DNA from 3 places in the Photobacterium sp. TY1-4 genome. Region 2 is predicted to be linked to each of the others. Evidence: predicted binding sites of a transcription regulator. Region 2 holds the regulator's gene; each other region holds the start of a gene.
The links. The regulator CRP, encoded in region 2, controls carbon source genes, mostly activating them, when cyclic AMP is high. The targets are predictions, from matches to a motif close to TGTGANNNNNNTCACA.
Positions count from the first base shown of each region.

Region 1 (9,954 bases), 860 kb from region 2:
CAGTCGACGTCACCATCCGTCGTATCCGGAAACACTTTGAATCCGTGGCGGATACCCCTGAGATCATTGCCACCATTCACGGTGAAGGCTACCGTTTCTGCGGTGATCTGGGCGAAGAGTAATCATCGCGATTGCTGCCATGAACATGAAATAAGGCTCCGTACGGAGCCTTATTGTTCGGTGCTTTGCAAATTCTTGTTCGGTGCTTCGCAGATTCGTGGTCGTTACTCGGCTCAGTCGCCGGTGCGTAACGGACCGATGATCACCCCGTGCTGGATCAGGCGTATTTCCTCGCCCTTGTAGGTCAGCAACACCGCTATATCAACCGCACTGCCCGGCAACCACTCCGGTCCTTCATACAGGCTGACTTCCAGCGTCAATTCCCCTTCCGCGCGGATATCCAGATTTTCTTTGGCCAGCCACTGCTGATCGCCCTGCATCAGTAGCACCCGCTGGATCTCCAGCCCTTTCGGGATTTGATGCATCTCCTTGGTTTGCAACTTCACGGAGGCATGCACCATATCCGATGGCGCGGTGCCGTCGGCACCAATCACCGGCAGGCGCCGCAACCATAAGCGGCTGTCAAGCGTCACCACGGTGTCCCCGAGGGTGACTTCGCTGGGGGCGCTGCGCCACAGATCCGCAGGCAACGGTGTTTCGGGGGCAAGGCGCTCAGCTGCCGCTCCCTCCCCGGCTCCCGTTTCAGCCTCATCCGCACGCTCACCATCCGGCCCCTTTTCCCCAGGCGCAACCGACGGGCCGTCCTGCCCAGATTCCGGCCGGGTCGATGACGGCTCCGGCTCACTACAAGCGGCCAGCCCCAGGCTCATCACCAGGGCCAGCATCACCTGGCGTTTCATGGCTTACTTCTCCTGTCGGGCTAACCAGCCCTTCAGCACCTTAAGATCATTTTGGTAGTCATCTTTGATTTCGTCGACCCAGTCACTGATATTTTCCCACCACGCCGGCAATTCCGGAGACTGCGCCTTCTGCGCCACCTGCTGAATATGCTTGAGGCCAATTGACCCCGCAGCGCCTTTGATTTTATGGGCTTCGAACTTGATCCCGTCCTGATCCCGGGCGATCATATTCGAGTCCAGGATCTCGATGTACTCCGGCATTTTCTGCTCGAACATCGCGATGCTGTCATACACCGGCTGAGTCCCGACAATCTCCACATACGAACTCAGCATTTCCAGATCCAACAGCTGGTTGACCTTGTCATCACTCAGCTGCGCATGATTCTCCGATACCACCTCGTCCTCCGTTTCCGCTTCGTCCTCATCCAGCGGGCAGGTCAGCACCAGACGCTCAATCACACTGGTGATCGCCTTCACACTCAGCGGCTTGCTCAGGGCATCATCCATCCCTTTCTCCAGGTATTCCGCCTTGTCTTTGATCACATTGGCCGTCAGCGCCACCAGTGCCGGCAGATGATCGTACCGCTCGCGCAGTTGGCGGGCGATATCAAACCCGGACATATCCGGCAGTTGAATATCCAACAGCACTAGGTCGTAATCGTCGGGGTTAAATCTCTCCAGCGCCTCATCCCCGCGCATGGCAATTGTCACCTCATGCCCCAGGCTCTCCAGCAGCGCTTTGGCGACCGTGATGTTGAGCTCGATATCTTCGACCATGAAGATATTCAAACTCATCGGGGAGGGTGCCGGCAGCGACTCTTCCGACTCGCGTTTTTCAACCAACGGCGCGCAGATCGTCACGGTAAAAGTACTGCCCTCGCCGACTTCCGACGACACCGTGATATCCCCGCCCATCATCTGCACCAGCTGGCGGGAAACTGCCAGGCCGATCCCGGTCCCGACCGCATGCAGATTGTCACTGTCATCTTTGACCTGATAATACATGGCGAAAATCTTATCCAGCTCGTCGGGTGGGATCCCAATCCCGCTGTCTTCGACCTCGAAGGTAATATGAGCCTGCTCGTCGATCACCTCACTGCTGATCGACAGCACCACCCCACCTTCTTTGGTGAACTTGGTAGCATTGCTGATCAGGTTCCACAAGACCTGGCGCAGCCGGGTGGCGTCAGTCTCGATACAGGCCGGCAGCGCTGTCAGTTGTTCCAGATCGAAGCGCAAGCCTTTTTGCTCGGCCATCAGCGCCGAGATATTGCCCATCTCTTCGACGAACTCGGAAAAATCCAGCGGTTTGGGCAGCAGCTCCAGACGGCGACGATCGGACTTATCCATGTCGATAATGTCGTTGAAAATGTTACCCAGGGTGATCGCACTGACATAGATGGTGCGCATATAGCCGCGTTGCTCTTGATTGAGCCGGGTCTCAAGCAGCATCCGGCTCAGGCCGACAATGCCGTTCAGCGGCGTTCGCAGCTCATGGCTGATGGTCGAAATAAAGGCGGTTTTGTCCCGGCTGGCTTTCTCCTGGGCATCCTGATACTGCTTGCGCTCGGTAATATCGCGGCCAAAGCCCATCAGGCCCAGTCGCCGCCCCTCGCGGCTGTAGAACGGCACCTTGCGCAGCTCAAATACCGCCTTGCGGCCATCGGGATATTCCAGCCACTGCTCATAGGTCAGCGAGACATTCTGGTTAAAGACCTGCTGATCGGTTTCGACGATTTTTCGGGCGATGTCTTCACTGTAGACATCCCACGGGGTCAGGCCGACCAACTGTTTCTCGGTCCGGTTGGTCAGTTCTTCCATCGCCCGGTTACAGCCGGAGAACTGGCCTTTCTCATTGCGGTAGTAGATCAGATCCGGCGAGGCGTCAAGGAAGGATTTGAGCAACGCGCTTTGCTCTGCCAGCTCCAGCTGAGCATTTTCCCGCTGGTACACCTCGTTTTCGAGATCCAGCATCGCTTCTTCGCGCGCTTCCTCCGCTTTTTTCCGCTCTTCAATTTCCTGATTCAGCTGGGCGATATTCTCCTGCAACTGCTTATTGAGCTGCATATCGCGCGAGCGCATCTCTTCGAGCTTGGTGACCAGCTTCGACAACCGCTGACGCGAGTCTTCGAGCTGATCCACCACCACCGACAGAAAATAGACCGCCCACGGGGTGATCAGCAGCCCGAAAAACACCGATCGGACGATATCGATGTTGAGTACTTCGCCCTGAAGCACCAGCGTCACCCCGACCTGCACCACGACCGCCAGGGCAACCAGCGCCAGCGCCAGCAACAGGCTGAAGCGCACGATTCCGAGCTTAACCAGCAAGTCGACATAGAACTGAGCCAGCACTTTGATTTGTTTCATGAATTATTCCTGCTCATAAAAGGCTACGCTTATGATAATCATCCCGGGGCCAGAACCAAAGGAGATGTCCCACAGATATAACAAAGCCTGCTTGAAGCAGGCTCGTTTCATTCCCGGATTGGCCCGGTTCAGCGCTCGCTATCGGTCATCACCATGGTACAGTTGCGCCCGGCCGCCTTGGCTTTATAGAGCGCGATATCGGCCATTTCGACCAGGTCCCCGTAGTCCTGAGTCGGCAACGGCGTCACCGTGGCAATCCCCAGGCTGACGGTCAGCTTGTCATCCACATCTGAATAGGCATGAACAATGCCCTGCGCCGCCAGTTGCTGGTGGACCTTCTCGGCCACCACCAGCCCGCCTTCCGGGTTGGTATTGGGCAGCAGAAAGGCAAACTCCTCACCGCCGTAGCGAGCCACTTCATCGGTTTCGCGCCGGATCACGTCACGGAACACCTTGGCGACCTCCCGCAACGCATAGTCGCCCTGCTGGTGGCCATAGTTATCGTTGAACGCCTTGAAGCTGTCGATATCACACAAAATCAGGGTCAGCGGTTTTTGCTCCCGGATATGGCCATGCCAGAGCTTGCGCAACTGCTCGTCAAAGTAACGCCGGTTGGCCACCTTGGTCAGGCTGTCGACAAAACTCATTTCCTGCAGCTCCATAATCGCATCCGCCAGCTGCTGCTCGGCCATCCGCCGCTCCGTCACATCCCGGGCCATCACCAGCACCCCGGGCACGCCGTCCGTCGGGTCCCGATATGGGGTTTTCACCATCTCGTACCAAATCGGGGTGCCGTCTTCGAGAATCACATAATCATCGGTTTTGACCGTTTTGCCTTCCCGCAGGACCTGGCGGTCGGTTTCCTGAAACTCTTCCCATTTGTCCGGCTCCAGCACATCCGCCGCCGACTTGCCGAGCAAGGTCGCCTGGGTAAAGCCCAGCGCGCGGGCAAACGGCTCATTGCAGCCGACATAAATACCGTGTTCGTTATACAGGCCAATCGGATCCGAGCTGGCTTCAAAAATCGTGTTGAGCAATGAGCTGCGCTGGGCCAGGGCTTGCTCGGTGATCTCCCGTTTCTCGATCTCCTGCTTCAGACTCTCCTGCATATCATGCCAGTCCGTCACATCGTGGCTGATCGACAGCGTACCAATCACCTCGCCGAGATCATCAATCAGTTGGGTTTTATTGGTTTCCAGTAACCGACTGGCCCCGTCCGGCGCCGTGGTCCAGGTATGCAGCGGATGCAGGGAAGCCGCCATGTTCTCATCGTCCATTACCCCTTCCGAGAACCGACCGCGCCAGAAGCGGTTGAAGGCTTTATTGGTACCGATGATCTGGCCGCTGCGATCCTGGTAGTACACCAACTCAGACAAGGAGTTCAGCACCTGCTGGAAAATACGCTGCTCCTGCTCAAGCTGGGCAGACGATGCCGGCTGTTGGGGCGGTTGCGACAAATACAGCAGCCAGGACGCCTGCCATTTAAAACGAATCGGCTGCCCGGCAACCGCAAGTGATGAGGCAGACCCGGGTTTAAGCCGAAGGGGCTCGGGGGCATTCTGCAATCCAGGGCGATACGACAGCGGCCGGAGAAAATCACACAGCATCTCGGCGCCGATCTCATCCGGATAGAGATAACGGCTGCCCAGTTTGCGAACCCCTATCAACTCACAGCAGCGTTTGTTGGCATAGAGCAAGGCGCCGTCTTTGCGCCGGATAATCGCCACCGCCAACGGCAAATCGGTCAAGATAAGGTGCAACCGCCGGAACGACGCCGCATCCAGGTGTAGCAGCATCATCACCAGCAACCCGCAGCCGACCACAGCCCCGGTCACGATCAGGACCGACAGCAATACCGGATGACCGACCCGATCAGCCGTCTCGGCGGCCAGCCCGGCCACCGGGAACATGGAGAGAGCAGCCAACCCGGCCGGGCGGCGAACAAAACGCAACATGCTTGATTTTCTATCGTGGCGAAAAAATGAGTCGATAATCTAACATAGTTTGTACAGCCACTATAGCGCTGGCCGGGCAATAAATGGTTGGTCCAGCGCGCTGCCCTGCGCGCCGTCCCGGATCAGTTGCCGACTGATTTCCGTCATCGCCAGCCAGCGGTTCTCACACCAGTCCGGCGCCAGCAAGGTCGGTTTGCGGGCATTGGCCGACACCCGGTGGTAGACCACATTCGCGGGGGTATTGCGGATCATCGCGCTGGCGATATCCACATAATCCGCCAAGCTGATCTCGCTCATCCGACCGGCCTGCCAGGCCTTGGCCATGGTACTGCCGGTCACAATATGCAGCGGATGCAACTTGATGCCATCGACCCCGACCGCCACCACCCGGCGCAATGTCTCCAGGCACTCAGCCTCCCCTTCCCCCGGTAATCCGACAATCAAATGGGTACACACCTTGAGCCCCAGCGCTCGGGCCTGCTCGGCAACCCGGGCATAGCAGGCAAAATCGTGGCCGCGATTGATGCGCTTCAGCGTGTGGTCATGAGCCGTTTGCAGCCCCAGCTCGAGCCAAATTTCATAGCCCTGACGCTGGTATGCGGCCAGCAGCGTGAGTACGGCCGGCGGCACACAATCCGGCCGGGTCCCGACGCACAAGCCGACGATATCCGCCGCCGTTAACGCTTCTTCATACATCGCCTTCAAAGCCTGCACTTCCGCATAGGTACTGGTATAGGCCTGAAAATACGCCAGATAGCGCTGCGCCCGGTTCACCTCCCCCGCCCGCGCCCGGAGCTGGTCACGGATCGGCAGAAACCGGGCCTGCTCATCGGCAAAGGACGCGACGTTACAGAAGGTACAGCCGCCCCGCCCAATCGTACCGTCCCGGTTCGGGCAACTGAATCCGCCGTGCAGTGTCAGCTTATGGACCTTTTCCCCGTACCGGCGCTGTAAATCCTGCCCGAAGGTATTGACGAGTTCATGCAGTTGCATGGCATTCCCCGAATAGTGAATGAAAGCCGCGCAGGTTAGCACCAAAAAACAGCCGAAAATTTGTGCCAAAACAATAAAACCATCGTGCCAAAGCAATAAAAAGAACCACAGGCGGCCATTCTCTGTAGCACTCAAAGGGCGTGTAATTAAAAAACAACAAAATGAAACCCTGCGGCAACAAAATTACCGACATAAATGACTACTGAGCTCGCGGACTTTGTCGTCAATATTCAAAATGAGAGGCATTATCGACTAAACAACCGATTACAACCGCTAGCCATTCATCAACCCGGCAATTTTATGCAGACGACCCTTCAATAATTGTTGGTAATTAATCAATCAAAAATGTAGGATAGTTACAGCTGTGCGCAATTTATGAACAATAAAAATGACGAAATCACCCTACTTTTTAGTGATTTCTGTCACATCACCAGTACAGCCGTAGCACTTTTGCTAACCAGGACAGAGGTGCTACAGCATTAAGTTTGCTTTTGATTTGAAACATCATCCCACAGCAAACACACATTGCCCGGGCAGGACAAGAGGTCCATTTATCCCCTGCAATGTCATAACACCGATTAGGGATAACTCGGGCTTCTGGATTGAGGCCTGTTGAAACTGGAAGGAAGTATCTATGACAGATCAAGCGCAGAAGGCTCAGGGACTGTACGTACCTGAACTCGAGCACGATGCCTGTGGTATCGGCTTTGTCGCCCATCTCAAAAACCGCAAATCCCATCAGATTGTCACCCAGGCGCTGGATATGCTGGCCCGCATGGAACACCGGGGTGGCCAGGGATGTGATCCGTGCAGCGGTGACGGTGCCGGTATTTTGCTACAAAAGCCCCATGAATTCCTGCTGGAGGAAACCGTCAAGCTCGGGATCCGGCTGCCGGCCTTTGATCAGTACGGGGTGGGTGTCGTCCTGTTTCCGAAAGACGAAGACAAACGCCAGCAATGCCGCGATATTCTCGAGCGTAACGCCAAGCGTCTGGACCTGGAGATTATCGGCTACCGGGTGCTGCCGGTCGACAATTCCATGATCGGCGCCGATCCGCTCAGCACTGAGCCGCAGTTCGAACACGTGTTTGTCACCGGTGGGCCGGGCCTGGAACCTGCCGCGCTGGAGCGCAAGCTGTATGTGCTGCGAAACTACACGGTGCGGGTCTGCCTCGAAAGCATTGCCAACATCGGTGATGACTTCTACATCAACTCGCTGTCTTACAAAACGCTTGTCTACAAGGGGCAGCTCACCACCGAGCAAGTCCCGCAGTACTTCCTTGATCTGCAGAACCCGTCGATGGTGACGGCCCTGGCGCTGGTTCACTCACGCTTTTCAACCAATACCTTCCCGAAATGGCGTCTGGCGCAGCCTTTCCGTTACATCGCTCACAACGGGGAAATCAACACCGTACGCGGCAACCTGAACTGGATGAAAGCCCGCGAGGCGATCCTCGAATCGGACCTGTTTACCCAGCAGGAAATCGACATGCTGCTGCCGATCTGCCAGGAAGGCAGCTCGGACTCGTCAAACTTTGATATGGCGCTGGAGCTGCTGGTGCTCTCCGGTCGCAGCCTGCCGCATGCGCTGATGATGCTGATCCCGGAAGCGTGGCAGGAAAACAAAAATCTGGATCCCAAGCGCCGTGCGTTCTACCAGTACCACGCCAATGTGATGGAGCCGTGGGACGGCCCGGCCTCGGTCTGCTTTACCGATGGTGTCCAGGTCGGCGCAACGCTGGATCGCAACGGCCTGCGCCCGTCGCGCTACACCGTGACCAAAGACGACTTCCTGATCATGGCATCCGAATCCGGCGTGGTGGAGATCGCGCCGGAAAACATCCAGTTCCGTGGCCGCCTACAGCCGGGCCGGATCTTCGTGGCCGACCTGGAGCAGGGGCGGATCATCTCGGATGAAGAAGTCAAAGACACCATTGCCTCCACCCAACCATACGAGCAATGGGTGCAGGACAACCTGCTGAGTCTGAAATCGCTGCCGGATGCGGATAACCGCCACCATCAACCGACGCCGGAGCGTCTGCTGCACCACCAGCAAGCCTTCGGGATCAGCTCAGAAGAAGTCAATGATATCCTCGTACCGCTGGCCAAAACCGGCTACGAGCCGCTCAGCGCCATGGGGGCCGACTGGCCGCTGGCTGTGCTGTCACACCAGTCGCAACACCTGTCGAACTACTTCAAGCAGTTGTTTGCCCAAGTCACCAACCCGCCGATCGACCCGATCCGCGAGCGGATGGTCATGTCGCTCAACACCTACCTCGGCAAAGATCAGAACCTGCTGAGCGAAACCCCGGAACACTGCCAGAAAGTTGAGCTGGAGTCGCCGGTGCTGAGCAATGCTGAGCTGGAAAAACTACGCGCGATCGATAACGAGCACCTGCAGGCCAAAACGCTGGATATCGTGTTCCGTGCCAGCGGCGAGCCGGGCAAGCTCGAGCGCGCCCTCAAGCGGATTTGCCAGTATTCGGAAGATGCGGTGATCGACGGCTATTCGATCATCATCCTGACCGACCGGGCGGTGAACTCCAACCATGCGGCCATTCCGGCGATGCTGGCAGTCGGCGCAGTGCACCACCACCTGATCCGCAAGGGCCTGCGCGCCAAGTGTGACATTGTGGTCGAAACCGGGGATGCCCGTGAAACCCACCACTTTGCCACCCTGGTCGGCTACGGCGCCAACGCCGTCAACCCGTACTTGGTGACCGAAACCCTGGTTGATCTGCAACGCACCCGCAAGCTGGATCCGGCGCTGTCAGTCGACGAGCTGTTCAACAACTACCGCAAAGGGATCAACGGCGGTCTGTTGAAGATTTTCTCCAAGATGGGGATCTCCACCCTGCAGTCCTATCACGGCGCACAGATTTTCGAAGCGCTGGGGATCAGCAAATCGGTGGTCGACAAATACTTCACCGGCACCGTGTCGCGCATCGAAGGCCTGACCATTGACGACATCGCCAAAGAAGTGCTGATCCGTCACCGGGTCGGCTACCCGACCCGGGAAATCCCAATCCAGATGCTGGATGTCGGCGGGGTTTACCAGTGGAAACAGCGTGGCGAGAAACACCTGTTCAACCCGGAAACCATTTCGTTGCTGCAACAGTCGACCCGCAACAAGGACTACGGCCAGTTCAAGCAATACGCCAAAGCGGTGGACGATCAGGCCGATGACGCCGCAACGCTGCGCAGCCAGCTGGACTTTATCAAAAATCCGGCCGGGGCCATCCCGCTCGAAGACGTCGAGCCGGTCGAGAACATCCTCAAGCGCTTTGCCACCGGGGCGATGAGTTTCGGCTCGATCTCGTACGAAGCGCACTCGACCCTAGCCGTAGCAATGAACCGGATCGGCGCCAAGTCGAACTCCGGCGAAGGCGGCGAAGATCCGATCCGCTTCGAGAAAAAAGCCAACGGCGACTGGGAGCGCTCGGCGATCAAACAGGTCGCTTCCGGCCGTTTCGGCGTAACCTCCTATTACCTGACCAACGCCGATGAGCTGCAAATCAAGATGGCTCAGGGTGCCAAGCCGGGCGAAGGCGGTCAGCTGCCGGGCGATAAAGTCGATGACTGGATTGGCGCGACCCGTCACTCCACCCCGGGCGTCGGCCTGATCTCGCCACCGCCGCACCACGATATTTACTCGATCGAGGATCTGGCGCAGCTGATCTTTGACCTGAAAAACGCCAACCGCGCCGGTCGGGTGAACGTCAAGCTGGTCTCAGAAGCCGGGGTCGGCACCATTGCCTCCGGTGTCGCTAAAGCCA
Region 1 is NZ_CP099734.1:2,979,939-2,989,892, forward strand. It holds gene arcA (two-component system response regulator ArcA) at 1-122, shown strand, start outside; gene NH461_RS13905 (hypothetical protein) at 234-860, opposite strand; gene arcB (aerobic respiration two-component sensor histidine kinase ArcB) at 864-3,230, opposite strand; gene NH461_RS13915 (diguanylate cyclase) at 3,359-5,185, opposite strand; gene NH461_RS13920 (TIGR01212 family radical SAM protein) at 5,246-6,178, opposite strand; gene gltB (glutamate synthase large subunit) at 6,813-9,954, shown strand, end outside.
Region 1: gltB (glutamate synthase large subunit) is a predicted target of CRP. The motif match lies at 6,590-6,605, and genes of this name have one in related genera.

Region 2 (9,954 bases):
CCTGGCCGATTATCTGACCGGGATTGGCAAGAAAGGCTTTATCGCTGATTTGATGCCGAAACTACCGATTTACGTCAACCTGCTGAGCCCGGAAGCGCAAGCAGTGATTGGCGAGGTTCATGAAAAGACCCGCCCGGCATTGCGCCTGTTGGAAAAAGAAGGCTTTAGCTGTAAGGGCTATGTCGATATTTTCGATGCTGGCCCGACCGTTGAGTGTGACGTGCGCCATATTGAATCGGTGCGTCACTCCAAGCGTTTCACCGTTGTGATTGGTGAGGGAGCGCAAGGGCGCGATTGTATTATCAGCAATACCTCGTTCGAGCACTTCCGTGCCGTGGTCGGCAAGGTGACGCTGCAGAACGATCAGCAAGTGGCAGTGATCAGCGCCGACATGGCCGCCGCACTGCAAGTACAAGATGGTGATCAGGTTCGCCTGATTGAGCAATAACTGACGGGAGAACATCATGACACAATGGATTGCAGGCAAATGGCTCGCGGGTGAAGGCGATGCGATGCAGTCGCTCAACCCATTCAGTAGCGAAGTGATCTGGCAGGGTCAGAGCGCAACCGCCGAGCAGGTGGAGCAGGCCGTTACCGCTGCCCGTGAGGCACTGGTGAGCTGGCGCAAGAGCGACTTGAGCGAGCGCCGGGCAATTGTCGAGCGATTTGCCGATCTGGTGAAAGAGAACAGTGAGCACATCGCCCGGACCATTGCGGAAGAAACCGGCAAGCCGCTGTGGGAAACCCGTACCGAGGCTGGTGCCATGGTGGGCAAGATTGCCATTTCCCTGCGTGCCTACGAAGAGCGTACCGGCTTCAAGCAAAAAGAAGTGGCCGGTGGGACTCAGGCGGTACTGCGCCATCGTCCGTTGGGTGTGATGGCGGTGTTCGGCCCGTACAACTTCCCGGGCCACCTGCCGAACGGCCATATTGTTCCGGCTTTGCTGGCGGGCAATACCGTGGTCTTCAAGCCGTCGGATCTGACGCCGAAAGTTGCGGAAGAAACCATGAAGCTGTGGCAACAGGCGGGTCTGCCGGATGGCGTGATCAACCTGGTGCAGGGCGCACGTGCCACCGGTGAAGCCCTGGCGGGATCGCAGGGGATCGACGGTCTGTTGTTTACCGGCAGCGCCAATACCGGTCATATCCTGCACCGTCAGTTTGCCGGTCAGCCGGGCAAAATGCTGGCGTTGGAAATGGGCGGTAACAACCCGATGGTGATCTCCAAGGACTATGGCGAGCTTGATGCCACTGTCTACACTATTATTCAGTCGGCCTTTATCAGTGCCGGTCAGCGTTGTACCTGTGCCCGTCGCCTGTACCTGCCGACAGGGCCGCAAGGCGATGCGGTGCTGAAGCGCCTGCTTGAAGCAGCGTCGCAGCTCAATGTCGATGGTCCGTTTGCCGAGCCACAGCCGTTTATGGGCCCGCAAATCTCGGTTGCGGCGGCGGACAACATCATCCGCGCCCAGGCGAACCTGGTTGCGCTGGGTGGCGAGATGCTGCTGGAAGCCAAGCGTGGTCAGGGCGCGGTGGTCACACCGGGGATCATCGAAGTCAGCAACATTGCCAAGCTGCCGGATGAAGAATACTTCGGCCCGCTGCTGCAGGTCGCCCGTTATGACGACCTGGCCCAAGCGGTTGAGCTGGCCAATGACACGCGCTACGGCCTGTCGGCGGGTCTGGTGACGACCCAGGACGATGAATGGCAGTACTTTATTGACCATATCCGTGCCGGGATTGTGAACCGTAACCGTCAGCTGACCGGGGCCAGCGGCGATGCGCCGTTTGGTGGTCCGGGCGCTTCCGGTAACCTGCGTCCGAGCGCGTACTATGCGGCCGACTACTGTGCCTATCCGATGGCATCGATGGAAGGCGAGCACACTGAACTGCCGGCACAATTGTCGCCGGGGATCACAATGTAAGTCGCGTCGGTCGCGACACTGCGATTAGGTAAGGGGAACAAGCAACATGGAAAGGGTCGAACAATTGTTTAACGCGCTGTGGCAAGATTACACCCAGCGTTTGTGTCCATCAGCCGCGCAGGTCCATGACCTGCTTGAGGAAGATGAACCCCTGCTCAACGATCATATCGCACTGCGGACATTTAACCTGCCGCAGGTCGGACTGGATCGTCTGGCGGCACCGTTTATTGCGATTGGCTATAAGCCGTGTGGCAAGTACCACTTCGAAGCGAAGAAGCTGTATGCCGAGCACTTTGAACATCCGAATCCGGCGGCACCGAAGGTCTTTATCAGTGAGCTATTGGTCGGGCAGTTCTCATCCTTGCTGCAGCAAACCATTCGCGATCTGGTGAGCCAGGTGCCGGAGGCGGCCCTGAACGATCCGGCCTTCCTGTACGGCGGCCGGTTGTGGGACCTTGATTTTGCCACGTACGAGTTGCTGGCGGCAGAAAGTGAGTATGCCGGCTGGGTTGCGGCCCATGGTTTCGGCGCCAACCACTTTACGGTGAACGTGAATCAGCTGGAGCAGTTTACCGAGGTACACGAGGTGAACCACCTGCTGCGCCATAACGGTTTTGCGATCAATGAGTCCGGCGGTGAAGTGAAAGGCAGCCCGGAAGTGCTGCTGGAGCAGTCATCGACCATGGCTGATCGGGTGGCGGTCAGCTTCCTGGACGGCGTACGGGAGATCCCGGGCGGTTTCTATGAGTTTGCCAAGCGTTATCCGACGGCAGACGGCGAGCTGTATCGCGGCTTCGTTGAGGCCTCGGCGGATAAGATCTTCGAGAGTACCAACCAGTGATCGCGCGCTGAGGAGCTGTGCCTTCATGTTCGCCCATTGAGGCACGGCTGCTTCGTGAATACATTCACAGCCCGGGAAGAGATTCCCGGGCTTTTTTTTATGTCCGTCAGACTGCTCAGCAAGCGTGGCGTTGATGTCGATGCCACGGATTTTGCTACGATTTTTTTCACCGTTTTTTGCAACGGTCTTGGCCTAATGCTGGCTGTCGAGCGGCGGCACCCAGGCGGTTTCCTGATCCTGGTGGCGGCTTTCGGGATCCAACGGGGGCTGCTGCGCCAGGTAGTGGCGCGGATCGCTGAATCCGGTCATTTCGATAGTGGCGGGCAGAGCTTGCAGCACCGTCGGTGGGGTGGTGCTGGTGTTGGGTGCAAAACGTTCGATATCCATATCGTTACAATTCGTTGGTTGCTTGATCCTGTGTGACGAAGCGGCTGCTTTCTTCGTCGGTGATTATTCGGTGGTTTGCTGCTGAAAGGCTACCCGTCCGGGGATGCTCCAGTACCGGAATAGCGGTTTCGCAATATGCTCAATGTAGCATCAAATTGGCAGAGTGCAAGCCGGAGGAGCCGGCAGGGCGCAGCGGTCACAGGATTGAAGAAAGCGTTGTAACTGAAACAAGGCCGGAAATGAAAAAAGCCGCACCCGGTGCGGCTTTTGAAATAGGATGGGCTCGGCGCTTAGCGGGTGCCGTAAACCACAATGGTTTTGCCGTGGGCAGAGATCAGGTTCTGCTCTTCCAGCATCTTCAGGATACGGCCGACGGTTTCACGCGAACAACCGACGATTTGACCGATTTCCTGACGGGTGATCTTGATCTGCATGCCGTCCGGGTGGGTCATGGCATCTGGCTGCTTGGCCAGGTTCAGCAGCGTCTGGGCAATACGACCGGTCACATCCAGGAAGGCCAGGTCGCCGACTTTTTGGCTGGTGACCTGCAGGCGGCTTGCCATTTGCGCAGAAAGACGCATCAGGATATCCGGGTTGACCTGGATCAGCTGACGGAATTTCTTGAATGAGATTTCAGCCACTTCACATGGGGTTTTGGCACGAACCCAGGCGGTACGCTCCTGGCCTTCTTCGAACAGGCCCAGCTCACCAATGAAGTCGCCCTGGTTGAGGTAAGACAGGATCATCTCCTTGCCTTCTTCATCCTTGATCAATACGGCAACAGAACCCTTGACGATGTAGTAGAGAGTTTCTGCTTTCTCGCCCGCATGGATCAAAGTGCTCTTTGATGGGTATTTATGAATGTGGCAATGGGAAAGAAACCACTCTAGCGTTGGATCTGTTTGAGGTTTACCTGGAACCATATTACTAACTTCCTCTGCGTTTGTTGCCCAGCAATGACATCCCTATAATTCGCGGCTGGGCATCACAATAACATTGTTCGCCGACTAGGATATGCCAGTCAGCCGCTGGGCTGCAAGCTCACGTGAATAATTAGTTGAGAGTTTATCTTTTTTCGCCGGGTTTTTCTTGATATTGATCTATCTGAAATTGGCATTTTGCCGTTCTAACTGTGCACATGATCACACAGTTGTGAGATAGTGTCTGAAACCCCTGTCAGTAGTAAGGAGTAAGCAATGCAATCACGGGTGAAATGGGTCGAAGAGATGACATTTTTGGGGCAGTCCAACTCCGGTCACAGCGTGGTGATGGACGGCAATGGCGGGGCAACAGCACCCAGCCCGATGGAGCTGGTCCTGATGGCTGCGGGTGGTTGTAGCTCGGTTGATGTGGTGGACGGACTGAAGTCTGCCGGCCAGCAGATCACCGGCTGTGAAGCGCAAATTACCTCGGTCCGCCGGGAGCAGGCACCGCGCATTTTTACCACCGCCAACCTGCATTTTGTTGTCACCGGCCATGATCTGGACGAAGCCTTAGTGGCCAAAACCGTGGCGGATTCTTTGGAGAAGTACTGCTCGGTGTGCCTGATGCTGGGCGAAGGGGTGGAAATGACTCACTCCTATGCCGTGGTGCCGGCGTAAGGATGTTCGCGTGACGAGAAGCCGGTCTTCTCGTCACGCTCTGATACGGGGCGGGCGGATTTAGCCGAACTTGCCGGTTTCGATCAGCTGCTGGATCAGCGGGCCCATGATCAGCTCCATCGCGAAACTCATCTTGCCGCCCGGCACGACCAGGGTGTTGTGGCGCGACATGAACGAGCCCTGGATCATCGCCAGCAGGTACGGGAAATCGACATTTTTGATCCCGCGAAAACGGATCACCACAAAGCTCTCATCCAGGCTCGGGATCGCCTTGGCGGTAAACGGGTTGGAGGTGTCGACCGTCGGCACGCGCTGGAAGTTGATATGGGTGCGTGAGAACTGCGGGGTAATGTAGTTGAGGTAGTCATCCATCGAACGGACCACGGAGTCCATCACGGCTTCGCGGGAATGACCCCGATCGCGGGTATCACGGACAATTTTCTGAATCCACTCCAGATTGACGATCGGCACCATGCCGATCAGCAGGTCGACATGCTGGGCGACATTGATATCGCCATCTACCACCCCACCGTGCAGTCCTTCATAGAACAACACATTGGTATTTTCCGGCAGATCCTGCCAGGGGGTAAAGGTGCCCGGCATTTGGTTGTAGGGCACGGCCTCATCGAAGGTGTGGAGATAACGGCGGAATTTGCCGCTGCCGTCATTGCCGTACTGGCGGAAAAAGTTTTCCAGTTGGGCAAAGTCATTGGCCTGAGGACCAAAGTAGCTGATATGCCGGCCTTGCTCTTTGGCCTTACGGATCTCGACGTCCATTTCCGGTCGGGTAAAGCGGTGGAAGCTGTCGCCTTCCAGCCAGGCCGCATTGATGCCCATCATATTGAACATTTTGCGAAAGGCTTCGGAAGTCGTCGACGTTCCGGCGCCCGAAGAGCCCGTAACGGCAATTATCGGATGTTTTGCAGACATGACAAACCCTGTCGTTAACAATAACGGAAAGAGTTATTAACAGGCGAGCAGGGGGCAGGTCAAGCCGGATTGCTAAATTTGCAGGGGAGTCACCGCCGCCGGGCGGTGTTATGCGTCCAGTTGGCGGCGTAGTTTGATATCGACCGTTTCATGCAATTCGGAGAACACAATGACGGCATCACCGCTTTGCAGCTGGCGGCGAACATGGCTGACTTTCTCGGCCATCGTGAGCTCGCTTTCGCCGTAGTCGGTGCCTTCGCGCAGCACGAAATGTTCAATCAGGTTGGTCAGGGTTTCAGGATCGATGTCTTGCCAGGGAATAATCATTGCAAACTCTCCAGGGGATATTGAATTGGTCGATTATATTGACAATTGCATCGCTTGTAGAGCCCCTTGGTTTCGCGCTCATCCGGCGGTGCCACGCTGTGTTGCATTGATCTGCACCGCGGCTCTGGCTTTGCCCTCGGCCCGGGCTTCAAACCAGGCCGGGACGGTCTGCTCAAGCCAGAACTGCGGCTTGTTCCACGATCCGGTGACGAACCCGACATGGCCGCCGTACGGGCTGAGGTGATAGTCGATGTTCTCTGGGAGCGGCATCGTGGGGATCACGGCCGGGGTCATAAACGGATCGTCGGCGGCATGGATGATCCGCAGCGGGGTCGTGATGTGCTGGAGCTTGTCGAGTCCGCTGCATTGGCGGTAGTAGTCTTCGGCATCCCGGAAGCCGTGCAGGGGGGCGGTTACCCAGTCATCGAACTGGCGCAGCGTGCGGATGGCGTTGATCTGCTCAAGTGCCAGCGGCATCGCCTCCGGCAGGACCTGTACTTTCCGGCTCAGGGTTTTCTTCATCGAACCGAGCAGATATTGCTGGTAGAGCCGTGAGAAGCCCTGCTCGATCCGCGCCGAGCAGGAGGCCAGGTTCAGCGGCGGGGAGATCACCTGCGCCGCGGCAAACTCGCTGCGGTGTTGATGCTCGGCCAGGTAGTTGACCAGCATGTTGCCGCCGAGCGAGACGCCGATCCCCCACAGCGGGTTCGTTGGAAACTGCTGCCGCAGCCAGCGCAGGAAGAAGGCGGCATCGCTGGTTTCCCCGGAGTGGTAACTGCGCGCCAGACGGTTGATCTCGCCGCTGCAGCCGCGAAAGTGCATCATTACCCCGAGCCAGCCCCGGCGTTTTGCCGCGTAGAGCAGGCCGTTGGCATACGGGCTGTGAAAGCTGCCTTCTAGGCCGTGAAACAGCACCAGGATCGGCTGGTCGTTCGGGTAGTCCTGGCCGGGACCGGTCCAGGCGAGGTCGAGAAAATCGCCATCCGGGGTTTCAATCCGCTGGGTCAGCGGAGTAAAGAGCGGAGCGCGGCGCAACAAGCGCGGCAGCAGGGTTTGCAGATGGGCATTGCGCAGGCCACTGGCCGGTTCAAAAGGGGTCATGTGCTCGCCTGACGTTGTTCGAAGATTCTTTTGGGTGTTATAGCACAGCTGGCGGCTCAGGGTGAGTCCTTGTGTTGCTCGCCCCGGAGCTGTTGCAACAGCGCCGATGGCAGGCCGAGGTGGCGCCCGTACTCGTGCAGGTTGCTATTGTCTTCGTGCAGGTTGCCACCGCATTGCCGTGGGCTGCCGGAAAAGGCCGCCGGGCGCAGGGGCAATTGGGACAGCTGGGTGAGCAGGGCTTGCTGTTGGCGTTGCTCGAGGGTGAGCTCAAAGTTGAGCAGCTGCTGGTAGCCAGCCGGGTCGAGCCGGGGTTTGAGTGCGCGGCGCATAGCGCGGTAGGAGGTGAGCAGCGCATCGGTATCTTTTAGTGCCTCGTCAAGCTGTGCCAGGCCATCTTCGGGCAAGAGCAGCGCCTGGGTGTCGAGCCAGTGTAGTAGCAAAGCCAGGTTGACATTGCCGTGATGGCGGTCTTGCAGGGCAAGGCAGGCCGCTTCAACGCCGGGATGGGCATAGTGCGCCAGGCAGAAGGGCCAGAACCCGGCCGATTTGGGCCGGGTCTGAGGTTGGGGCTGAGTCCGGGGCTTGGCGTCAGCCATTAAACTCGGCTTCCATGGCTTCCAACTGCTCCTGTAGCGCCATCCATGTCATCTCGACATCTTCGAGCGCCGATTTGGCATCGCCCTGGCGTTGCAATTGCTCGTTGAGGCGGGCTTTGTTGTCGGCGTCATAAATGCTCGGGTCTGACAGCTGGGCTTCGGCATCGCTGATCTGAGCCATCAGTTTTTCTATCTGCTGGTCGAGCTTGTCGATTTGCTTGCGCAGCGGCGCGGTTTGTTTGCGGAACTCCGCTTCCAGCCGTTTTTGCTCTTTGCGTGAGGCGGCACTGTTGTCCTTGCTGGCTTCCGGCTTAGCGGCCTGTTGTTCGCGGCGCTCGTTGCGTTGCTGCTCAGTCAGCCACTTGTGATAGTCGTGCAGATCGCCGTTGAACGGTTCGACCTTCTGATCGTGCACTAAGTACAGATCATCGGTGGTGGCCCGCAACAGATACCGGTCGTGGCTGACAATCACCATGGCGCCTTCATAGGACTGTAGGGCCAGGGTCAGGGCCTGGCGCATATCGAGATCCAGGTGGTTGGTCGGTTCATCGAGCAGCAACAGGTTCGGGCGCTGCCACACGATCAGGGCCAGCACCAGGCGGGCTTTTTCGCCGCCGGAGAACGGGCCGACCGGCTCCAGGGCCTTGTCCCCCTGAAAGCCAAAGCTGCCGAGATAGTCGCGCAGTTGTTGCTCGGTCGCCTGCGGGGCGATGCGCACCATGTGCTGCACCGGGGTGTCTTCCAGATACAGGGTTTCCAGCTGGTGCTGGGCGAAGTAGCCGATTTTGACCCCTTGCGAGTAGGTCAGATCGCCCGCTTTAGCCGGCAGCTCACCGGACAGCAGCTTGATCAGGGTGGATTTACCGGCGCCGTTGCGCCCGAGCAGGCCGATCCGGCTGCCCGGCACCAGGTTGAGACGGATGTTGTCCAGGATCAGGGTGTCGCCGTAGCCGGCCATCACCTGATCCATCATCAGGATCGGGTTCGGCAGGGCCGCCGGTTCGCGAAATTCAAAATTGAACGGGTTATCGAACTGGGCCGGCAGCACTTTTTCCATCCGCTCCAGCGCTTTGATCCGGCTCTGGGCCTGACGGGCCTTGCTGGCTTTGTAGCGGAAGCGGTCGATGTAGGACTGCATGTGCGCCATTTGCTTCTGCTGCTTCTGGAACATCGCCTGTTGCAGGATCATCTTTTCTGCCCGCTGGGTTTCAAACGATGAGTAGTTGCCGGTGTAGCTGTTCAGGGTCTCGTTCTCGATATGGATGATCCGTCCGACCACAGGATCGAGGAAATCGCGGTCGTGGGAGATCAGCACCAGGGTGCCACGGTAGCTTTGCAGCCATTTTTCCAGCCACATTACGGCATCGAGATCCAGGTGGTTGGTCGGCTCATCGAGCAGCAGGAGATCTGAGCGGCACAGCAGCGCCTGCGCCAGGTTGAGGCGCATCCGCCAGCCCCCGGAGAACTGGGTCAGGTGCCAGTCCATCTGCGCCTGGGAAAACCCCAGGCCGTCGAGCAGCTCGGCGGCGCGGGCACGGATACTGTAGCCGCCGATGGTATCGAGCTTGCCGTGCAGCTCGGCCACACGGGTGCCTTGATCCGCCGCTTCGGCAGCCGCTAACGCCTGCTCCAACTGACGGTATTCCCGGTCGCCGTCAATCACATATTCAATGGCGCTGCGTTCAAGTGCCGGGGTTTCCTGGGCCACCCAGGCCAGCTCCCAGTGGGCCGGCAGCTGACTGGTACCGGCATCGACACTGAGTTCACCTTTCAGTAACGCAAACAGGGTAGACTTGCCGCAGCCGTTTTTGCCGACCAGGCCGACTTTGTCACCAGGGTGAATGGTGGCTGAGGCATTGTTGAGAAGGGCTTTGCCGCCCCGTAAGAGCTGAATATCCGAAAAGGTAATCATCAACAGTATCGGGGTAGCCCCGCTCCGCAAAAGTGCACGAAATGAGCGGCAGTCTATACCAAACCCTGGCGGACTGCTAACTTGAAGACGTGAACCGCACGATATTGCAACAGATCCCGTTATGAGTGCAGATTCATGCCACCAGAGCACTGCATTTCTGTATGATGGAAGTGCGCTGCCTTATCGACGTTCTCCCTGCATCCGGCGCCGCAGGTCAATCAAAGGGAAGTTATGACCACGCAAGAACAACCAAGCCACGACCCACAGCTGCCACGGATCCTGGTGATTTATGCCCACCCGGATCCGCAGGAATCGGTCGCGAACCGCGCCATGA
Region 2 is NZ_CP099734.1:262,258-272,211, forward strand. It holds gene astA (arginine N-succinyltransferase) at 1-448, shown strand, start outside; gene astD (succinylglutamate-semialdehyde dehydrogenase) at 465-1,925, shown strand; gene NH461_RS01230 (DUF1338 domain-containing protein) at 1,972-2,766, shown strand; gene NH461_RS01235 (hypothetical protein) at 2,959-3,153, opposite strand; gene crp (cAMP-activated global transcriptional regulator CRP) at 3,444-4,076, opposite strand; gene NH461_RS01245 (OsmC family protein) at 4,350-4,754, shown strand; gene NH461_RS01250 (phosphoribulokinase) at 4,815-5,684, opposite strand; gene NH461_RS01255 (YheU family protein) at 5,793-6,011, opposite strand; gene NH461_RS01260 (hydrolase) at 6,090-7,112, opposite strand; gene NH461_RS01265 (TIGR02444 family protein) at 7,169-7,708, opposite strand; gene NH461_RS01270 (ABC transporter ATP-binding protein) at 7,701-9,620, opposite strand; gene kefG (glutathione-regulated potassium-efflux system ancillary protein KefG) at 9,852-9,954, shown strand, end outside.

Region 3 (9,954 bases), 270 kb from region 2:
TGTGCGAGCCTGATCAACATCTTTATTGCTCGTTTTTTGTGCTGTCTTGGCCTGTTTTGGCTCATTTTTTGCCACAGGCGGAACCGGCGTCGGCTTAACAGCTGGGGGCGGGGCTGGTTTCACTGTGGGCTTGACTGGGGTACTGACTGTTTTTTCTGGGATTTTTACAGCCGGTACGGTACCGGGCTTGCCAAAGGCAGGGGCGACATACTTTGGCTTCCACAGCTCTAGGGATTGCCCCGGGTAGATGGTGTAGGGCGGGGTCAGTTTGTTGTTGGCAATAATCTCTGCCACATCACGGCCGGTGATGTAAGAGATAAAGTACAGGGTATCGCCCTTTTTCACCTCGTAATAACTACCACGGAAACTGCCGCGTTCCAGGCTTGCATAATCTTTTCCGATGCTGGTCACCGGTGCCGGTGAATGGTTGCTACAGGCCGACAGCAGCAACACCAGGGCTGCTACCGTTGTTTTTTGCCAAGCTACAGAGTTCACCGCCACCTTCATCGTTCGCTATGCCAACTCTCCGGCAATTAACGGCACGAAGCGGACGGCTTCGACATCGAGGTAGCTGAACTCATCGCCCTGACGCACAATCTGCTTAAGGACCTGAGACGCCTCACCGACCGGAATGATCAGCCGTCCCCCTTCTGCCAACTGGGACAATAGCCCCAGCGGAATACGCTCGGCAGCCGCCGTCACGATAATGGCATCAAACGGCCCCTTACTCGGCCACCCTTGCCAGCCGTCACTGTGCTTGGTCGAGATATTATGCAGATCCAGTTGCTTGAAGCGACGCTTGGCCTGCCATTGCAGGGCCTTGATCCGCTCCACCGAATACACATGCTCCACCAGGTGCGCCAGAACCGCGGTTTGATAACCCGAGCCGGTACCGATTTCCAGCACCCGGGAATCCGGCTTCAGAGCCAGCAGCTCGGTCATTTTGGCAACGATATAAGGCTGCGAGATCGTCTGTCCATTGCCAATCGGCAGGGCATTGTTTTCATACGCTTTATGCGATAGCGCTTCATCGATGAACCGTTCGCGGGGAACCGCATCCATCGCCTTGAGGACCCGCTCGTCACGGATCCCCAACTGATGCAAAAATGTCAGCAGACTATGCCGCTCTTCCACATAGCGCATCCTTACTTGCTCTCCCCTTGCTCAAGCCATTGCTGCATACCCGCAAGCGCATCATGGGCCGTCAAATCCACCTGCAGCGGCGTGATCGACACCTGATTGTGCTCGATGGCATAAAAGTCGGTGCCCGGACCGGCATCCTGGCAGGCCCCCGGCGGTCCCAGCCAGTAAATAGCTTTGCCGCGTGGATCCGTCTCTTTAATCATTTTCTCAGCCCGGTGGCGTGCGCCAAGCCGGGTGATTTGCCACTCGCCCAGTTGCGACAGCGGCACATCCGGCACATTGATATTGAGGATTTTATTGGACGGCAACGGCTGCTCAGCCAGCTTAGCCACAATATCTTTCACCACATGCGCAGCCGTGGCGAAATAACGCGAGCCCACCAGCGAGACAGCAATCGCCGGCACCCCGAGGAAGTGCCCTTCCGTTGCCGCTGCCACCGTTCCGGAATACAGCACGTCATCGCCCAGGTTGGCACCGTGGTTGATCCCGGCGACCACCAGATCGGGACGGTAGTCCAGCCACTCATTTAAGGCGAAGTGGACACAGTCGGTCGGCGTGCCTTCGACAGAAACCCGCCGCGTGCCTTCTTCTCGGATCCGCAGCGGCGTTTCCAAGGTCAGCGAGTTTGACGCGCCGGAGCGGTTGCGATCCGGTGCCACCACCGTGACTTCCCCGAATGCTTCTAATGCGGTTGCCAGGGTGTTGATCCCTTCTGCAAAAATACCATCGTCATTACTGATCAAAATGCGCATGGCTGCCATCCTCTCGCTCACGTTCAATCATTAATTCTCTGACCACTGCAGTAGCAAAGCAGCCGGCCGGCAGGGCAAAAGATACGGTGATCGTATCCCCTTGTTGCTGCCACGCCATTTGCTGAGGTTGCAGCAACAACGGGCGACGCTCATGGCGCATCCGGTTATCGCGGATCAGCTTCAGCAGCAGCGGCTCCTGCTCCACCACGGCCATTTCAAATGCTTCGGCTTCCGCTGTGGTCGGCAGGACATTGTCCCCCATCATCGGCGCGGTAATGGCCAGCTCACCCCGATCCACCTGCGCCTGAACGTCGGCACTGACAGCGTCAATCACCTGATCCTGTCCACCAGCCGCAGCCTGCAGATAATCGCCGGCCAGGAGCGTGTGTACCTGACCTTGGGCGATCCGGGCTGAGAGCGCCTGATTAAACAGCCAGGAGCGTGCCGCGGACAGATAAAAGCTGCGCTTGCTCTTGTCGCGAACGCGGAATTCATCGTTGCCCCAGCTCCGCGCTTTCACCACGTTGTTACCGTGATGGCCGAAACGCTGCTCCCCAAAATAGTTCGGCACGCCCCGGGCGGCAACCTGCTCGAGGCGGGCGATCACTTCCTGCGGCTGATCCAGCTCAGTCAGGCGCAATTCAAACCAGTTGCCTTGCAGATCGCCCGGGCGCAATTTTTTATCGTGACGCGCCGTTTCCAGGATTTCGACCCCCGGATGGGTGGCTTCGAATGCTGACAAATCCGGATCCGGCTTGCCCGGCAGGTGAACGCTGAGCCACTGCTCGGTCACGGCATGACGATCTTTCAGTCCGGCCCAGCTGACATCGCGGGATTTCACGCCGCACGCTTTGGCCAGTTCATTTACGACGTACTTGGTGTTTTCCCCGGTCTTGCGGATTTTCACCATAAAATGCTCACCGGTTCCGGCAAACGTATACCCCAGAATTTCATTCACCACGAAATCCTCAGGCTGAACCTTCAAGCGCCCCTGACAGGCAGGCTTCCCATACAACCAGCTAAAGCCGTCCATAATACTAGACATACAAACACCATTTAGAGGCAGCAGCACACTGCTGCAATCCAGCTGACCTTCACAGCCAGCTGCTATTCATTATCATTATTGTTGATGGATCAGAACGACCGCTTCACAAGCAATCCCTTCTTTGCGACCGGTGAATCCCAATCGCTCCGAGGTGGTCGCTTTGACATTGATATTACCGATGTCCGTTTCCAGATCCGCCGCAATCGCCTGGCACATGGCCTCAATGTAAGGGGCCATTTTCGGCGCCTGGGCAATAATCGTCACATCCAGATTCCCCAGACGATACCCCCGAGCCTTCACTTTACTATAGACATCGCGCAGTAAGAAACGACTGTCGGCACCGGCCCATTCGGCATCGGTATCCGGAAAATGACGGCCAATATCCCCGGCGCCAATCGCGCCGAGCAATGCATCACACACGGCGTGCAGGGCGACATCCCCATCCGAGTGAGCGATCAGCCCCTGCTCGTACGGAATCGCCACGCCACCAATAATGACCGGCCCTTCACCACCAAACTTGTGTACATCAAAACCGTGTCCAATGCGAATCATGGCTCGTCCTTCATCAATTGTTGTAAATAAAATTCAGCCAGGGCCAGATCCTCCGGCTGAGTGACCTTGAGGTTATCCAACCGCCCCGGAACCAACCGGGGTTGTAAACCGCAAAACTCGAGTGCCGAGGCCTCATCAGTGATCACCGCGCCTTGCGACAGCGCGTACTGGAGTGAATCGCGCAATTGTTTCACCCGGAACATCTGCGGTGTCAGCGCATGCCAGAGATCATCCCGGCATACGGTTTCCGCAATGCCCTGACGGCCATTGCCTCGCTTCATGGTATCGCGTACCGGCGCTGCCAGGATCGCCCCACAGTCGCTGCCATGGGCCGAGGTGATGAGTTTGTCCAGATCGGTCCGGCGCACGCACGGCCGGGCCGCATCATGTACCAAAACCCAGCTGGCCTCATCTTCAATGGCCGCCAGCCCGGCGAACACCGAATCGGCTCGCTCGGCACCGCCGTCCACCACCGTGATACGCGGATCATCCGCCAGCGGCAAGGTGTGAAAATAAGGGTCCGCCGGACTGATTGCCACAATCACACGGCGAATCGCCGCATGGCTTAACAGGCGGTCCAGGGTATGTTCTAAAATTGTTTTGCCTGCAATGTGCAGGTATTGCTTCGGACGGTCCGCCGCCATGCGGCTGCCGATCCCGGCCGCAGGTACGACAGCGGTGATTTGTTCAGTCATGAATTCAGGTATCGCTTTTCGCTGATTACTTCAAGGGTTCATCCTGCGGCGCTGCTGTATCCACCAGCCCGGACGCGACGGCTATTCGCCGACGATCCGAAAGAAGGTTTCGCCCGGCTTGATCATGCCCAGGCCATTTCGTGCCCGCTCTTCCACCGCTTCCTGGCCGCGGTGCAAATCGTGGATTTCGGCGTACATCTGCTGGTTACGCTGCGCCAGCTCAGCATTGGCCTGTTGTTGCAACGCCACATTATCTTTGGCTGCCAGATAATCGCCCATGCCGTTTTTCCCCAGCCAGAAATCGTACTGCAACCATGCCAGTGTCATCAGTAGCGCGACAATGAATAAACGCATACGGCTCCCATGCTCATTCGTGTTTTGCACTTTCGGGGACCCCCACAGTGATCATTGTCATCAATCAGCAGGGTCATTTAAAAAATAGTCCTAATAATCCCATAAAGCGCTGAGTGTGACTAGGGCCAGTTACCGTCAAACCGCTCAGAACAGAGCGGACACACCGGCGGATAACAGATTGAGCCACAAGTCATTCATCTCGGCAGGCCGGGCTTCAGACGAAAAAAAACCGCCTGATACAGGCGGTTTTCTCATTGCGGATGACCGAAAGCCATCCGGGATTCAACGTATGAATTACGCTTGGCCTTTCACTTCTTTCAGACCGTTGTAAGGGGCTTTCTCGCCCAGCGCTTCTTCGATACGGATCAGCTGGTTGTATTTCGCAACACGGTCAGAACGGCTCATAGAACCGGTTTTGATTTGGCCCGCGGCAGTACCCACAGCCAGGTCAGCGATGGTCGCATCTTCAGTTTCACCAGAACGGTGAGAGATAACCGCCGTGTAACCCGCATCTTTTGCCATCTTGATCGCAGCCAGCGTCTCAGTCAGAGAGCCAATTTGGTTGAATTTGATCAGGATAGAGTTAGCGATGCCTTTCTCGATGCCTTCTTTCAGGATCTTGGTGTTGGTTACGAACAGATCGTCACCGACCAACTGGATTTTGTCGCCCAGCAGCTCAGTTTGGTGCTTGAAGCCGTCCCAGTCAGACTCGTCCAGACCGTCTTCGATAGACACGATTGGGTACTCTTCAACCAGACCTGCCAGGTAGTGGTTAAACTCTTCAGAAGTGAAGATCTTGCCTTCACCTTTCATGTTGTAGTTGCCAGCTTCTTTGTCGAAGAATTCAGAGGCCGCACAGTCCATCGCCAGCGTCACGTCTTTGCCCAGCTCGTAGCCAGCCAGTTCAACAGCTTCTTTGATTGCAGCCAGGGCAGCAGCATTGGATTCCAGGTTCGGCGCGAAACCACCTTCATCACCAACAGCTGTGCTCATGCCTTTCGCTTTCAGAACTTTCGCCAGGTTGTGGAACACTTCAGCACCGATACGCAGACCTTCTTTCAGCGTCTTCGCACCGACAGGCTGGATCATGAATTCCTGGATATCAACGTTGTTGTCTGCGTGCTCACCACCGTTGATGATGTTCATCATTGGCAGAGGCATAGAGAATTGACCCGGAGTGCCGTTCAGCTCAGCAATGTGCTCGTACAGTGGCATGCCTTTGGCAGCAGCAGCAGCTTTGGCGTTCGCCAGAGAAACCGCCAGAATAGCGTTCGCACCGAAGTTAGACTTGTTTTCAGTACCGTCCAGGTCAATCATGATCTGATCGATATCAGCCTGAGCTTTCGCATCCTTACCCAGCAGTGCTTCAGCAATTGGGCCGTTCACAGCTTCAACAGCCTTCAGAACACCTTTACCCAGGAAACGAGACTTGTCGCCGTCACGCAGTTCCAGCGCTTCGCGAGAACCAGTCGATGCACCCGATGGTGCAGCAGCCATACCGACGAAACCGCCTTCCAGGTGAACTTCTGCTTCAACAGTTGGGTTACCACGTGAATCGATAATTTCACGACCTAGAACTTTAACGATCTTAGACATTATGTTTCCTCTTGCTTTATCTTCAATTTAAAAGCTAAAAAAATAGCTGTAGCACTTTTTGCCACAGCTATCCGTAATCCTTACTTATTCAGCTCACCGCGCAGGTTATCGCCTGCCGCTTTCACAAAGCCTTCAAACAGCGGATGGCCGTCGCGAGGCGTTGAAGTGAACTCAGGGTGGAACTGAGCCGCCACAAACCATGGGTGGTTCGGGATCTCGATAATTTCCACCAGTTTCTTGTCTGCAGACAGACCCGAAATTTTCAGACCTGCTTTCTCCAGTTTCGGCAGCAGGTTGTTATTCACTTCGTAACGGTGGCGATGACGCTCGTGAATCGTCGCGTTGCCGTACAGCGCACGGGCTTTCGAGCCTTCTGCCAGGTGACACAGCTGAGAGCCCAGACGCATGGTGCCGCCCAGATCCGACTTCTCGGTACGCTCTTCCACGTTGCCTTCGCTGTCAACCCACTCGGTGATCAGACCAACCACCGGATATTTGGTCTCAGCGTTAAATTCTGTCGAGTGCGCGCCTTCCATGCCGGCTACATGACGGGCAAATTCAATCAGCGCCACTTGCATGCCCAGGCAGATCCCCAGGTATGGGATCTTGTTCTCACGGGCGTATTGCGCTGTCGTGATCTTCCCTTCGACACCACGACCACCGAAACCGCCAGGAACCAGGATTGCATCCAGGCCTTCCAGCACTTCAGTGCCTTTCGACTCCACATCTTGTGAATCGACGTACTTGATGTTGACTGACAGACGGTTTTTCAGGCCCGCATGTTTCAGGGCTTCGTTCACCGACTTGTACGCATCCGGCAGTTCGATGTACTTACCGACCATCCCAATGGTCACTTCAGCCGTTGGATTGGCTTCTTCGTAGATCACCTGCTCCCATTCCGCCAGGTTTGCTTCCGGTGCGTTAATGCCAAAGCGCTGACAGACCAGATCATCCAGGCCCTGAGCCTTGATCAGTTGTGGGATCTTGTAGATGGAATCGACATCTTTCATTGAGATGACCGCTTTTTCCGGCACGTTACAGAACAGTGCAATCTTGGCACGCTCGTTTGCCGGGATCATGCGGTCAGAACGGCAAATCAGCACATCCGGCTGGATCCCGATCGACAGCAGCTCTTTCACCGAATGCTGGGTTGGCTTGGTTTTCACTTCACCGGCAGCAGCCAGGTAAGGCACCAGCGTCAGGTGCATGAACATGGCGCGCTCGCGGCCCAGTTCAACCGCCAGCTGACGGATGGCTTCCATAAACGGCAGGGACTCGATGTCACCCACAGTACCACCGACTTCGACGATCGCCACATCATGGCCTTCGGCACCGGCGATCACACGCTCTTTGATTTCGTTGGTGATATGCGGGATGACCTGGATAGTCGCACCCAGATAGTCGCCACGGCGCTCTTTACGCAGCACGTCCGCATACACGCGGCCAGCCGTAAAGTTGTTGCGCTTGGTCATTTTGGTGCGAATAAAACGCTCGTAGTGACCCAGGTCAAGGTCGGTCTCTGCACCGTCTTCCGTTACGAATACTTCACCGTGTTGAATCGGGCTCATGGTGCCTGGGTCAACGTTGATGTAAGGGTCTAGTTTCATCATGGTCACTTTCAGACCACGTGCTTCTAGAATCGCTGCCAGAGAGGCTGCAGCAATACCTTTACCTAGAGAGGATACGACCCCGCCCGTAACAAAAATGTAATTCGTCGTCATGTTTTACCTGGAAGATTGGTATAGAGGATATAAAAAGTATCTGGACGGGAAATTAGTATACCAGACACACTTTATCGCCACAACGTGAAAACTATCACAGCATTGGCAGTTTTTTTTTGTCTCAAATCAAAGATCCCCGCGGGTACAGACATCAGGGACCCCATACCGTTCAACGGCTAAGCAAGGCGGTTAACGCTCGCGCTGTTTGACGCGATGCCATTCCTGATCAAGCATCTCGAGCGAGCAGTCTTCAACACGCTTCCCTTGTTCTAGCACACTTTTTTCAACTTCGCGAAACCGGCGCTCGAATTTTCGATTAGCACGCTGCAGTGCCGTTTCCGGCTTCACTTGCAGATGGCGGCTGAGGTTAACCACAGCAAACAGCAGATCGCCGATTTCATCCTCGATGCTGTCCTGAGATGGTGACACCTGGATGACTTCATCCATCACCTCGTCCAGTTCTTCGCGGACTTTCTCCACCACCGGGCCCAGGCTGTCCCAGTCAAAACCGTGCTTAGCACAGCGCTTCTGGATTTTCTCGGCCCGGATCAGCGCCGGCAGGGCTTGAGGGATATTCGCCAGCAGGCTGGCATCTGCCGCTTTCGCGGCCCGCTCTTTGGCTTTTTCAGCTTCCCAGTTGGCGAGGATCTCCGCCTCGTTGGCAAATTCAGTGCCTCCGAATACATGGGGATGACGGCGGATCAATTTGTCATTAATGCCGCGAACCACATCTTCAAACGCAAACAGCCCCTGCTCTTTGCCGAGCTGGCTGTAAAAGATCACCTGAAACAGCAAATCCCCCAGCTCTTCACGCACCTCATCCCAATTTTTCTGATTGATGGCATCAGCGACCTCATACGCTTCTTCGAGCGTGTGCGGCACGATGGAGGCAAAGTCCTGCTTCAGATCCCACGGACATCCCGTCTCGGGATCCCGCAATGTCGCCATAATCTCAAGCAACTGCTCAATCGGCGCCTGTGTGTTGTCACTCATGTCAAATACTGCCTTTTCAATCTACTGGCGATACAAAAACGGGCAGCCAGGCTACCCGTTCCAATCCCGTGATGGGAGGACATTAATGGAGCCGTTTGGCTTCCGCAACATCCTTGACCTGCTCCACCCGCTTGAGCACCCGGCCCAACACTTCCAGGTCGGTCAGCTCCAGGTCGAAGTCCATAATCGACATCTGTTTTTTGAAATCGATCCGGCTCTTCACCCCGGCCACTTTCACTTTCTCGTTGGCAAAGGTATTGGTCAGCTCCTTGAGCAAGCCGTTGCGCTCCGAGGCCGTCACCCGGACCGTCAGCATATAGTTGCCGACAAAGCCGCCGCCCCAGACGGTATCGATGATCCGCTCCGGCGCAACATGGCGCAGCTCTTCCAACTGCTCGCAGTCCTGACGGTGCACCGAAATACCGCGGCCCTGGGTGACGAAGCCCTGGATATCATCGCCCGGGATCGGCTGACAACAGCGCGCCAAGTGGGTCATCAAGTTATCGACCCCTTCGACCACCACCGCATCCCGCTGCGGCTTCTTGGTGGCTCTCGGCGCGGCTTCACTGAGTTTTTCCAGCAGCTGCTGATCTTCTTCCTCGGCCGTCGGCTTGTTCACCAGTGCATTAATGTGGTTGACGACCTGGTTGATCCGCAGGTCGCCGCTGCCGATCCCGGCAAACAGCTCGACCGGCGACGGCACATTGAACCGCTTCAGCGCGTAGGCTTCGGCATCTTTCAGGGTGGCGCCGATTTTGGCCAGCTCGGTCTCGAGGATTTCCCGCCCGGCGGCGATGTTCTTGTCGCGGTCCTGTTTACGGAACCAGGCATGCACCTTGGCCCGGGCCCGGCTGGAAGTCACAAAGCCCAGGTTCGGGTTCAGCCAGTCGCGCGACGGATTCGGCTCCTTCTGGGTGATGATCTCGACCTGATCGCCCATTTGCAGGTGATAGGTAAACGGCACAATCCGCCCTTCAACTTTAGCCCCGATACACCGGTGCCCCACTTCCGAGTGAATGTGGTAAGCAAAATCAAGCGGTGTGGCATTCATCGGCAGGTCAACTACATCCCCTTTCGGCGTAAAGGCGTAAACGCGATCATCA
Region 3 is NZ_CP099734.1:527,462-537,415, reverse strand. It holds gene nlpD (murein hydrolase activator NlpD) at 1-507, opposite strand, end outside; gene NH461_RS02655 (protein-L-isoaspartate(D-aspartate) O-methyltransferase) at 514-1,143, opposite strand; gene surE (5'/3'-nucleotidase SurE) at 1,146-1,895, opposite strand; gene truD (tRNA pseudouridine(13) synthase TruD) at 1,876-2,940, opposite strand; gene ispF (2-C-methyl-D-erythritol 2,4-cyclodiphosphate synthase) at 3,016-3,489, opposite strand; gene ispD (2-C-methyl-D-erythritol 4-phosphate cytidylyltransferase) at 3,489-4,187, opposite strand; gene ftsB (cell division protein FtsB) at 4,269-4,541, opposite strand; gene eno (phosphopyruvate hydratase) at 4,836-6,137, opposite strand; gene NH461_RS02620 (CTP synthase) at 6,218-7,858, opposite strand; gene mazG (nucleoside triphosphate pyrophosphohydrolase) at 8,048-8,851, opposite strand; gene relA (GTP diphosphokinase) at 8,934-9,954, opposite strand, start outside.
Region 3: NH461_RS02620 (CTP synthase) is a predicted target of CRP. The motif match lies at 7,942-7,957, and genes of this name have one in related genera.